3 regions of the Sporosarcina sp. Y1004 genome follow, and region 3 is predicted to be linked to each of the others. Evidence: riboswitches for the same ligand, from Rfam matches in the RefSeq annotation. Region 3 holds a riboswitch; each other region holds the start of a gene.
What was found. Region 3 has a riboswitch for thiamine pyrophosphate ahead of thiT (energy-coupled thiamine transporter ThiT). Riboswitches for the same ligand answer to the same signal wherever they lie in the genome.

Region 1 (4,235 bases), on a different contig from region 3:
GTGATACATTTCTTGCATTTTTGTATGCTTCAAATAGGCGTCATCATAGCTTTTTTTAACGATAACTGTATTTTCTTGATAAAATGTGAGTTCCTCTTCCAATCCTAGTACGACTTGGTTCACGTTATAATATTCATTTGCCAAGACAGTAAAAACTGAGGATTCCCGTTCCGGCAGTAAGGATGTTATTTGACCAATATGCCCTTCGCTTAATTGCATTTCTTTGGTAAGCGTCGCCTGTGCACCGTCTTTCTGCCCTTTCAACTGCTCCACAATTTCACGGTACTGATCCGTCTTGAATATTTTACGCATAATTGTTTCTTTGTTTTCTGTATCAGATGTCAGAAATTTCCGGAACTCTCCTTGAGGCAACATAACAATCTGACTGAATTGCGCCTGTGTGAAACCAATCAGTTCTTCCGCCTTTTTGTTGATTTCAGAAACGATTTGCCTATCGACCAGCGGTACTTCCCCGTTTACCGTAAGTTCATAAAACTCGCTGCGCGCAGCCGTTTCGGACTTGTTTCCTTTTTTCAGATAAGGGATTTGACGCATGATACGGTACTTCTTGTTATGTATCTCAAATGTCAGCTCGACGGCTGTCTGGACTGTATCGTCAGCAAAGTCGCTTCGCATCGCCCGGATATCCGTCCGGTCTTCTCCACTCGCCTGGCCGTACAATGCAAAACAAATTCCATCGAATATCGTCGTTTTCCCAGCCCCGGTCGCACCTGAAATGACGAATAGCCGATTGTCTTTCAATTCCCTAAAATCGACTGTTTCCGTCCCTTTATACGGACCGAACGCTGTCATCGTCAATTGAATAGGTCTCAAAGTCCCGTCCCCTCCTTCTGCATAACTTCATGGAGAACTTGCGCAAACAATTCTTCCGTTTCCGCATCTGCCGCCTCGCCTTTCATTTCTTCGTAAAATGCTTTAAATAATGTTAAATCATCGTGTTTACCATGTTCCGTCCTCTGTTGTTCGTCCACTCTATTCGCAGTCAGCTTGACCATTTTACGCTCAACATGCATCGCATTCGGATAGACCGAACGAACTTTTTCCATTGGAAATAAAACCGGCGTTTCATCCAGCAATTTCACGAAAACATAATCCTCACTTATAGGATGCAATAAGATATCTTCCATCGTACCTTCGACCGTCCGCATATCATGTTCCGGTTTCAACTCACGTTTTTCAATAATGGTGTGTCCATCAGCGTCCATATCGACAATGAAAAAACCTTTTTTATGATGTTCTTCTGAAATCGAATATTTCATCGGCGAACCTGCAAAACGGACTGACTCATTCAATACATAATGCGCCTGATGCAAATGACCAAGTGCCGTGTAATGGAACGGTTCAAAAAGATGTGCCGATACGTATTCCGCACCGCCAATCGCGAGTGGCCGTTCCGAATCACTTGTGTTGTCTTCGCTTTCTCCATGAGGTGTTACAAACGCATGTCCAACAAAAACGTGTCGCGCACTATTTGACATCTGGGAGCGAATCCCTTCTATCACTTTTTTCATCGCGTCATTATGATTCGCAATCGTTTCATCTCCATGTATATGTTTCACGACGGAAGGATCTGCAAATGGAACCAGGTGAAAATGGACTTCGCCGAATTCATCCGTCAAAACGACCGGCTCAATAACTTTCGTCAGTTGACCGGCTATATGATAACCGTTTGCTCGCATCAATCCGCTGCCAAAATGGAGACGCCCAGGACTATCATGGTTACCGCTAATAGCGAGGACCGGCGTCCCTAGTTCTATGGTGATTCGTTCGAGCACTTCATCGAGCAACGCAATGGCTTCTGTTGGCGGTACTGCCCGGTCATACAAATCCCCTGCGATGACGACCGCATCGGGCTTCTCCTCTATGATTGCCTCTATAAATTGGTCAAGAACATACCGTTGTCCGTCTGTCATGTAAATGCCTTGAACAAGCTTACCTAAATGCCAGTCTGCAGTATGGAAAAACTTCACTGTCATTTCCCCTTTCAATGATCTTTTCTACTACTTTACAGGACAAACCGAGAAAAATGAAACATGCATTCCTTTTTTCAATTCCAAAATTAAGGTTGACCTCCCAATTTTTCTATGCTTATATTAGAGATGAATCCAATTTCATAAGATCCACCGCTAGGGGTGCTCTAACAGAGCTGAGAGAGGCATGTGTCTTGACCCTTATAACTTGAACTGGTTAATACCAGCGTAAGGAAGAGGTGCTGACACAATATTTCTGCCAGTCTGTTTTTGCAGATACAATTGACAGTCTACAACCCACTTCTTTTTCAAGGAGTGGGTTTTTTGGTTGGCTATCAATTTTAGGGAGTGTTGGAGAGATGAAGTTTACTGACCGCTTACTGGAAAAAATAACACCAATTTGGAGACAGAATCACAGCCATCCGTTCGTTCAAGGGATTGGCAATGGTACCCTAGACCCCGATAAATTTAGATTCTACATGGTACAAGATTATTTATATTTGATTGATTATGCAAAAGTTTTTGCAATTGGTGCTGTAAAAGCCGACGACTTGGAAACAATGGGCAAGTTCGCTACGCTACTTGATGGCACACTGAATACAGAAATGGCACTACATCGTAGTTATGCGCTCCGGTTCGGTATTTCTGAACATGAACTAGAAAATGCAAAGCCCTCTCCTATCGTGCTTGCCTATACGCACTACATGTTACATGTCAGCCAAAACGGTACTGTCGCCGAAGTTATGGCTGCACTTCTTCCATGCGCGTGGAGTTACTGGGAAATAGGTAAAGAGCTAAATGCGATTCCAGGTGCAGCTGAACATCCGTTATACGGTGATTGGATACGCATGTATTCGTCCGAAGATTTCGGCGACCTCGCAATCTGGTGTATCGATTTGATGAATAAATCTGCAGAAGGAAAACCTGAACATGAACTATTAAAGCTCGAAGAAATCTTCCTTAATACAACTCGCTATGAATATATGTTTTGGGATATGGCCAATACGAAACAGATGTGGCCCGAGGTTGAAAACTCCAATGTTATCGTTTGACAATGTATCATTCGCTTATCATTCAAGCAACAACATACTGGAAAATCTATCATTTAATGTACTACCCGGTGAATTCATTTCAATAATCGGGGTTAGTGGTTCCGGTAAAAGTACCATCTTCCGACTTGTAACAGGATTAGATGAACCTACTTCTGGCACCATTTCACTCGATGGGGTTCAAAACAACCGCCGCCTTGGTAGCGTCGGTTATATGCCGCAGCAGGATTTGCTTCTGCCTTGGCGCACGATTTTAGAAAATGCATGTCTCCCACTTGAACTAAAAGGGATGAAACAGCAGTCTGCAAGCAATCAGGTATTACCGTTATTAAAGGAGTTCGGTCTTGGCGGTACAGAAAAAAAATATCCGGCAGAACTTTCTGGCGGGATGAAACAGCGAGTCGCTTTTTTGCGCGCTGTCCTTTCCGGAAATTCCCTTCTCCTGCTGGATGAACCCTTTTCTGCATTAGATGCAATAACTAAGTTATCAATGCAAGAGTGGCTAATTGATCAATGGAAGATACATCAATCTACTGTGTTATTCATTACACATGACGTTGAAGAAGCGCTATTTTTATCAGACCGTATTTTCCTGTTAAGAAATGAGCCGGTGACTTCATTCGAAGAAATCAGAGTTCCACTTGAAAGGCCTAGAACAAGAAGTGATTTACATCGAACGGATTTGCTTGAGCTAAAGGAACAATTGCTAAATACGCTACGTAGGGAGGTAATGCAATGAAAAACATTACCCCCCTTCTGATCATTGCATTATTCGGTAGCATCTGGGAGCTAGGTGCAAGACTTTACGATAAACCATTCATCTTGCCTTCTCCTATTCAAATTTTAATCCGTTTTTGGGAGCTAAAAGAAATACTGTTGTTAAAGCACTTACCGATGACTTTGCTAACAATTATCATCGGACTAGCCATTTCAATTATTTCAGGAGTTGCAATCGCCGTTTGGATGTCTTCCAGTCCCAGAGTTCGAAAAGCGCTCTATCCGATTTTAATAGCTTCACAAATGATTCCTATTATTGCACTTGCACCTATTTTTGTACTCTGGTTCGGATACACAATTTGGAGTAAAGTCGCAGTTACAGTACTCATCACCTTTTTCCCGATTACTGTAAATACATACGACGGGCTATCTTCTGGAAGTAAAGAAATGCGCGAGCTTTTTTTAACAATGGGCGCAA
Region 2 (4,235 bases), on a different contig from region 3:
TCTCTCTTTTATCCGGGAAATCCTCTTCACGACGGCGCTGTATTGGTTCGTAATAATCAAATTTTTTCTGCCGCAAATGTTTTGCCTTTATCAAACATAGTTGTCGGTGAAAAAAAGCTAGGTACACGTCATCGGGCTGCGATTGGTTTATCCGAAGTAAGCGATGCTTTAGTGTTGGTAGTTTCCGAAGAGACAGGGAAAGTTTCTTTTGCTATAAATGGAGAAATTCATCCTATTATTACTTCAAGCGCACTATTCGTATAATTTCGGGGAAATGAATTTAGTGAGTTAAAATGAAAAAAGGTGTGAAAGGATGAGTAGTCATCCTTTCACACCTTTTGACTATTAAGAACGTAAAGTTTTTAAAGCGCCGCTCCAAGCAAGAACTTGGTCAAGCATTGTGTTAGCGTTACCAGCATGGTAGTCAGCAGGTTTGAACACGCTCATGTCTTCGAAATCTGACATTAGTGAGAATGTAACTGCCGTACGTACGTCAGCAACTTGTAGCTCACCTAAGATTAGACGAAGGTTTTCGTGTGCACGCGTACCACCTAAGCTACCATATCCAACAAACCCAGCTGCTTTGTTGTTCAATTCTGGGTTCAAGTAGTCAAGTGCATTTTTAAGTGCTCCACCGATTGCGTGATTGTATTCAGGAGTTACGAAAATATAGCCGTCGAAAGAAGCCATTTTTTCTGACCATGCTTTAATTTGAGTTTCAGCATCAGGTTGTGCGTTTGCTGAGCCCAAAAGTGGAAGGTTATAATTTGCAAGATCCACAATTTCATATTCTGCGTCATTGCGTTTTTGTGCAAATTCGTTCATCCATTTTGCAACAGCATCACCATTACGACCTACACGTACACTACCTTGAACAATACCGATTTTTAGTTTTGCGTTAGTCATTGTTATTTCCTCCTCATTATTCTTGCCAAATAGTTTATTGAAAAAACCCATTACTTACACCGCCATTACTATTCTTTGTTGGAAAATGTGAATGAAACACGAATATCTGCAATTGGATTACATCAGAAGATCAACCAATTTGAATTTACTGTGCTACCATTCCGTTCTTAATTTGATGCGTACTTCGCCATGACGGGACTTATGTAATTCTCTGAGAAGTGAAAAGTTCAATTTAAATATAGTATCTCCAACTTAATTTAAATTGAAAGTCCTTCTATGATGTAAATGAATTGTATAGTCACCTAAAGCTAGAATCCAAAATAATTAATTGGAAAGTGGTTCCAAGAAAGTTATATAAGAGGTGCTATCTTGAATTCGAGATAATTTAAGCTTAAGCCCTTTAAACTTATTTGTCTACATATCTGCTTTGCTAGCTAAATGAGTCGTTTTGTAATTGCATGATACCTGAAATGTTTCCTTTTCAGACTACGAGGGAAAATAGAATAGTATGTAAGGGGGGAATCAGAAATGGGGAAAACGATATATGTTGTGCGCCATTGCTCAGCCGAAGGGCAGGAACCGGAGGCGGATTTGACTGCAGAGGGCATATTACAAGCGGGGCATCTTGCAGACTTCTTCGATGAAATTGAAGTGGATCGGATTATTACGAGCCCATTTAAGCGTGCACGTGAAACAGCCAAGCCTCTAATGGAAAAGAAAGGTTTGTATGTCGAGGTTGATAGCAGACTGAAGGAGAGGGTGTTGAGTTCGACTGCGTTTAGGGATTGGTTGATAAAACTCGAGGATACCTTTTTGGACCTTCACCTAAAATATGATAATGGGGAATCTTCAAGAGAGGCTATGTCGCGGATATGCGATGTAATTGATGAACTAGGTGAGGAATCAAAAACGGTGCTCGTAACGCACGGGAATTTGATGGCATTGTTGTTAAGATGCCATGATGAACACTTTGGTTTTGAAAAGTGGCAAGCACTAACCAATCCAGATGTCTACGTCGTTCACATTAATGACGAAGCCACAACCGTGGAACGACTTTGGAGTAACAAAAGCGGAGGTCGCCTGCAAGACGCGACAAGCACATGACAAGACTGCGAAGCGGCGCACTATGTCCTGTCTAGCGATGAAAAAACAGGCCGATGGAGTCTTGGCCTGTTTGGTAGTTTGATATATTAACCCATTGTAAGACTAGTAACAATGACTAGTGCGATAATAACGAGTGCCCCAAAAAAACTGAACCACATGGATCGGTCGGGATTATTCGGTCTGCTGTCTGCTTTATGCATACAAATGCGCCTTCTTTCGATATTGTATTTTTAATTATACTCTTCCTGGTCTATTAAAGAAGTAAACACGCTCCTAAATAATATACTTATCAGTCTTCTTAGAGCGGGTATGGTACACTAAATACAAAGCTGAATAGTTCAACAACCACTGGGGGAGCCTTTTTTAAGGCTGAGACGTGCATGGATGCGCGGACCCTTGGAACCTGATCCGGATTATACCGGCGTAGGAAAGTGGGTACGCCTTTTAGCACTATGTAAATGGCCAGCCGCTTCCTAACGTCATCGGAAAGCGGCTTTTTAATATATATAAAAGGATGGCGAATTGAATGGTACAAGTGGCATTGACGATTGCGGGATCGGATAGTGGTGGCGGTGCGGGTATTCAAGCGGACTTGAAGACGTTTCAGGAATTGGGTGTTTTCGGTACGTCAGCACTTACAGCAGTTACCGCGCAAAACACTTTTGGCGTTTCGGCGATTCAACCAATTGATTTGAACATCATTGAAGCGCAAATAAAGGCGGTAATGGAGGACTTCGAAGTCACAGCCATTAAGACGGGAATGTTATTTTCTTCAGAAATTATTCATACAGTGGCAGATGCTCTTCGTTTGAATAGAATTCCGCTGGTTATCGACCCGGTGATGATTGCAAAAGGCGGTGCTTCATTATTAAAAGATGAGGCGGTTATTGCATTAAAAACCGTTCTGGTACCGCTTGCGGCCATTGTAACGCCAAATATCCCGGAAGCGGAAGTAATTGCGGGAATGGAGATAAAGTCTGATGCGAATATGGAAGAAGCGGCGAAACGTATATTGGCTTTGGGTGCTCGTGCAGTCCTCATTAAAGGGGGGCACCGCAAAGAAGCGTTATTCGCGGAAGATTTGTTTATGGGAGCGGATGGAGAACGATTTTCAGTTCGCTCGCCTTGGGTAGATACGAAAGATACGCACGGAACGGGGTGCACCTATTCTGCTGCACTGACAGCTTTTCTCGCAAATGGGGAACCTGCTGCGAAGGCGGTGGTTTCTGCGAAATGTTTCATTCACGCGGCTATTGAAGATGGACTAGGAATTGGTGGAGGTCACGGCCCTACGAATCACTGGGCGTATGGGCGACGTGAAAAAAAGATACTTGAAGGGGTTGTAGTGAATGGATAAGCGGACTGTAAATCTCTATTTCATCATGGGAACTACGAATTTGGCAGGACTCGACCCACTGTTCTTATTGGAAGAGGCGCTAAAAGGTGGTATCACATGTTTTCAGTTACGTGAAAAGGGGCATGGTGCTTTACAGGGTGAAAAACTGAAGTCTTTTGCTATCTCGTGTAAGCAATTGTGCGGACAATATAATGTGCCGTTCATCGTCAATGATGATTTGGATCTGGCAATTGAGATAGATGCGGATGGCGTCCATCTTGGACAGGAAGACGGAGATGTTATTGCGGTGCGCAAGAGGGTCGGCGAAGGCATGCTCATCGGTGTTTCTACCCATAATGTGGAGGAGGCGCTAGCCGCATCTGATGCGGGGGCAAATTACATTGGCCTTGGTCCTGTTTATGAAACGACGTCGAAAAGTGATGCGCAACCTACCATTGGGGTTGAAATGGTAAGTGAAGTAGCAGCTCTTTTGCCTGGGTTACCTATCGTTGGTATTGGCGGTATTACAGAACGTAAGGCGGGTGCAGTTATTAAGGCAGGAGCGTCCGGTGTAGCAGTGATTTCTGCGATTTCGGGAGAAGAAGATCCTGCGGAAGCGGCAAGTCGAGTGAAAGGGGCAGTGCTTCTTTCATTAACTGGCATCGAAATGTGATGTTTAACCATGCGTAAAATACACCACACTTCTGAATAGGACGGAGGCGTGTTTATGAAAAAGAAAGCATTTGAGATACAATCCGTGTTGCATAAGCCAGATTTGATTTATTTCACATGGAATGATGTAGGTGGGACCTATAATGTCTATAAAGACGGATGCCATTTATATGAAGGAACCGTGCCTGAATTTAGCGACGGTGATTTCAAACATGGC
Region 3 (4,235 bases):
ATCTTCTTTGTAGATGTTGTAACCGGTGCATCCATGTCATACCAGTTCATCTTATCAGTACCTAGCATTCTCGCTTTGGCGTTCAAGTATTCCACGAAAGGCGCTTTATTTTCGCCAATTGCTCCCCACATTGCATCGAGCGTCTTTTCACTCATTCGATTGCGGAGCAAGGGTTCTTTCAATACGGAATCCCAGCCGCGTTTCTTGTATACTTCCAGTCTAAATCCTGCGATATGATTTAAGGCAGATGCAAAAAAGTCTTCTTTTCCTTGCCATGCTTCTTCCAATGCTTCAAATGAATGTTTTCGTATGGATGCATCTGCATGTGAACTTAGATTATTCGCCTGCCCTACAGAAAGTTCTTTTTCTTCTCCGTCAAGTTCAATTTTTATCTTAATATCACCGACCAACATATCGTACAATTGTCCCCACCCATGATAACCATCTACACTCAAAGAAGTGATAATACTTTCTTCTTCTTCGGACAATTTCAATTCCACTTCTTTGCGCCATTCATTCAGTACGAATGCAAATTCTTTTAATTCATCTGATACCATAAGCTCATTCCATGTATCTTCATCAGCTTTAGCAAGTGTTTGTTGAATGATAAGCCAGACTGTTGAGAAGCGTGCCCCTAGTGAAGCCGTTTCCCCTTGCAGTTGCAATGCTTTTTTATCAGTCGTGTCAGCCGCTAGAAAACAGCCAATGACAGCGCCTGCCTGCGACATATTAAGTGCTGCGTCAACCAGTGATTCAATAAGATTTGCAACGGCTTGTGAATCGGTTGCAGACTGGGGAACTGGAAATTTTGAAGCTGTTTCTTCTAACGAACTGATTTTCTCCTTTACACCATCTAAGTGTGTCCGCAATTCGTTTGATTCACTTCCACCTTTGAAGAAAACGTCAAGATCCCAGACTTCCGAATATTTTTTAAGCGCCATATTAATTCCCCCTTCACTTCATTCTAAATCTTCTAAAAACACCATCTAATTATAACATGAATCTTCGGTATGCGAAATTATGCAATTGTGACGGAAGGTTCATACTTTCCTTCGCAGGGTCCAGCTTTCCTCTGTATACTATTCAGTAGGGGGATTTAAATATGTTTAGAATACTACTCATGGTACTTTCACTCATTGCAGTTATTGTTGTCAACGCAACTGCAAATATATTACCTATCAATGGAAAAACAACTGGTGAAATCTCAAATAGTTTACCGGTATTATTTACACCAGCTGATTATGTCTTTTCAATATGGGCAGTTATATATATGCTAATGGCTTTCTGGTTATATGGCTTCATACGGAATAAGGCAAACGTTGAACACGCATTGTTCAACCGTAGAGCAGTTTTTTTTGTAATCAGCTGTCTTTTTAATGTTGCTTGGATTCTACTTTGGCATTTCGGTTATTTTGAATGGACGATTGTTATCATATTAGGACTTCTGTTAGCGCTATTGTCCATTTATTTTACCTACTCCAAAAAAGATAATTCCTTTTTCGGTAGGGTTCCAATTGCAGTCTATCTTGGATGGACTTTTGTCGCAGCAATTACAAATATCAGTTATGTCCTCACTTTGCATGAGTGGAGTGGATTGGGATTAAGTACCCCATTATGGACCGTCATTTACTTGACCATTGCTACTGCAATTGCTCTTCATTACCTATACCATTATGCAGATATTTCTCTAGCTCTCGTCTTTGTTTGGGTATTTATCGGTATCGCTGTAAAAAATGGTATAAATGAGTTATTTGTTACTACCGCAGCTCTGTTTCTTGCAGCCACCATTATCGGCTTCATGGTCATCAATAGAAAATCGCTTGCAACCAAATAAGAAACCGCCATTCTTCCATAAGGAAGGACGGCGGTTTCTTATTTAGGCTCAAGTAGCCTGGGTGCTGTAGTAAATAATATGGATGCAACGATTGCCGTCAATATAATTGCAGGGATCATATAGGAAGCGTTATAAACAAGAGAATATAACCAGACAGGCTGTCCTTCAGGCGCATAGGAAGCAAAGAACACAATGCCACCGATGAAGTGAATCAGGTATCGGAGAAGCCCCCCTATGATTGTCCCAATGACGATTGCGGCAACCACTGAACCTTTCTTACCTTTCGTTTTACTACTTAACAGCCAAGCTAGTGTTACGCCTGCCAGACCCACAACGGCATAAGCCACGAAATAATCGAGCGCCGCTTGAACAGGGTTTAATACATAGCCCCCTGTTACCAACTGCAGCAGTCCACTTACAAAACCTGTAAGCATACCCCCTGCAATTCCCCAACGGAATGCCATAACAACTACCGGTAGCATTGACAACGTAACCGATCCGCCTTGAGGCATTGAAAATCCGATTTTATCTAGAACAAAAGAAATTGCTCCTAAAATAGCAACCTCAAGTAATAATTGAAGTCTTTTCCTATCCATCTCAAATTCTCCTCCTACCTAGTTGTAGCGTAGGATGTGGGCATAAAAAAAAGACATCCCGGATAGAATGGGACATCAAATATGTCAGTTTCCATCCACATTCCTACGCAAGAATAATCTTACAGGTTCTAAGGGTCAGAACTTCATGTCCAATCTCAGCCAAAACAGGCACCCCTTGTGGTTAAAGTTATTCAAATGTCTATTTCATTGTATAGGAGGGTAATCCTATAAGCAAGATGATTAACAAACATAGTGATTTTCCTATATAGTAAAAGTTGAACGGAGGAATCTACATGACAAACAGTAAACTATTAGCTGCTCTATGCTATTTTAGTGTCTTCTTCTCCCCTTTGCTTCTTCCCATCATTGTTTATTTTGTTACAGATGATCGAGAAGTGAAATCCCATGCAAAACGTTCTTTAGTTTCACACCTTGTTCCTGTCATCCTCCTTATTGCTACAATTGTCATATTTTCTTTTTCAATGTTTTCCTTTACGGAAAGTATCAATGGAATGCCGAGCACAAACTTCGGATTTTGGCAACTTACGCCATTCTTATTCATGCTTATCTATGGACTACTGCTTATGGCCATTCTAGTATGGAATGTTTTTCAAGGTGTTAAGGTATTGAGATGAATGTTTACTAAACCTCTATTTCGGGAAAATGATAAATATATGCTTTCACTAGGAGTGATTATTTATGAAAATTGGAAAACTTTTAAAAACCGCTATGAAATGGGCGCCCATTATCTACCCGGTTGTGAAAAAAGCCATGTCAAATAAAAAAACATCAGGTACATTAAAACCAAGAAGATAATAAGATGGTCTACAAACATTTTTATGGTTTGTAGACTTTTTTGTTCTGTTTATTATGATATAGTATGATATAGAAAAGAATGCACGGTAGAAAGGACTTGGAAATAATGATTGCAAAAACGGTAGAGGAAATTGAAGCTTTAAAAAAAATCGGCAAAATTGTAGCCGAAATCAGAGACGTGATGAAAGAAGCGACAATCCCCGGTAAAACAACAAAAGAAATTGATGACATAGGCGGACGTCTCTTCAAAGAGAAAGGCGCAATTTCAGGACCGATTGCAGAATATGACTTCCCTGGAAATACATGCATTAGCGTCAACAGTGAAGTTGCGCATGGCATGCCAGGTTCCCGCATTATAGAAGATGGAGATCTCGTTAACATCGATGTCTCCGGTTCATATAATGGATACTTCGCTGATACTGGTATTTCTTTTGTCGTCGGTACGCCTGATGAAAAGAAACAGCAATTATGTGATGTAGCTAAAAGTGCATTTGAGCGTGCAATGACGAAGGTCAAAGCCGGATCCAGTTTAAACCAAATTGGAAAAGCGGTTGAACGCGAAGCAAAAGAACATGGCTTGAAAGTCATCAAGAACTTGACTGGTCATGGCATTGGTAAAGCATTGCACGAAGAACCATCCCATGTGCTCAACTATTACGACGCTTGGGATAAGACACTTCTGAAAGAAGGCATGGTTCTAGCGGTCGAGCCCTTTATCTCTGAAAAAGCAGAGCATATCATCGAGTCTGGGGACGGATGGACCTTCATCACACCTGACAAGTCGCTCGTTGCACAAATCGAGCATACGATTATCGTTACAAAAGGTGAACCAATTATACTGACACAACTCTAATAACAAAAAAGGGCTGTTCCCCGTCAATCCAATGTAGCTGGGTTGACGGGGACAGCCTTTTTTCATTTCTTTTTGGGAAGTCCAATTGTTTTCGAATTGCCTTCTGCAAGATGGCCTTTATACCATACTTTTTGAA

Region 1: it holds a riboswitch for thiamine pyrophosphate, as region 3 does, so the genes downstream of both, tenA (thiaminase II) here and thiT (energy-coupled thiamine transporter ThiT) in region 3, are expected to answer to the same signal.
Region 2: it holds a riboswitch for thiamine pyrophosphate, as region 3 does, so the genes downstream of both, thiD (bifunctional hydroxymethylpyrimidine kinase/phosphomethylpyrimidine kinase) here and thiT (energy-coupled thiamine transporter ThiT) in region 3, are expected to answer to the same signal.

Annotation. Positions count from the first base shown of each region.
Region 1 covers NZ_JBYHFQ010000005.1:4,208-8,442, forward strand. Annotated here, with positions in the region: gene AC25Y6_RS04930 (AAA family ATPase) at 1-834, opposite strand, end outside; gene AC25Y6_RS04935 (exonuclease SbcCD subunit D) at 831-1,991, opposite strand; TPP riboswitch at 2,140-2,243, shown strand; gene tenA (thiaminase II) at 2,351-3,043, shown strand; gene AC25Y6_RS04945 (ABC transporter ATP-binding protein) at 3,030-3,779, shown strand; gene AC25Y6_RS04950 (ABC transporter permease) at 3,776-4,235, shown strand, end outside.
Region 2 covers NZ_JBYHFQ010000001.1:134,390-138,624, reverse strand. Annotated here, with positions in the region: gene cdaS (sporulation-specific diadenylate cyclase CdaS) at 1-264, shown strand, start outside; gene AC25Y6_RS00805 (NADPH-dependent FMN reductase) at 346-906, opposite strand; gene AC25Y6_RS00800 (histidine phosphatase family protein) at 1,435-2,010, shown strand; TPP riboswitch at 2,351-2,457, shown strand; gene thiD (bifunctional hydroxymethylpyrimidine kinase/phosphomethylpyrimidine kinase) at 2,537-3,367, shown strand; gene thiE (thiamine phosphate synthase) at 3,360-4,019, shown strand; gene AC25Y6_RS00785 (DUF3238 domain-containing protein) at 4,074-4,235, shown strand, end outside.
Region 3 covers NZ_JBYHFQ010000017.1:35,713-39,947, forward strand. Annotated here, with positions in the region: gene AC25Y6_RS12445 (M3 family oligoendopeptidase) at 1-941, opposite strand, end outside; gene AC25Y6_RS12450 (tryptophan-rich sensory protein) at 1,103-1,834, shown strand; gene thiT (energy-coupled thiamine transporter ThiT) at 1,873-2,430, opposite strand; TPP riboswitch at 2,514-2,616, opposite strand; gene AC25Y6_RS12460 (magnetosome magnetite crystal formation protein family) at 2,724-3,065, shown strand; gene AC25Y6_RS12465 (hypothetical protein) at 3,130-3,246, shown strand; gene map (type I methionyl aminopeptidase) at 3,353-4,099, shown strand; gene AC25Y6_RS12475 (DEAD/DEAH box helicase) at 4,162-4,235, opposite strand, start outside.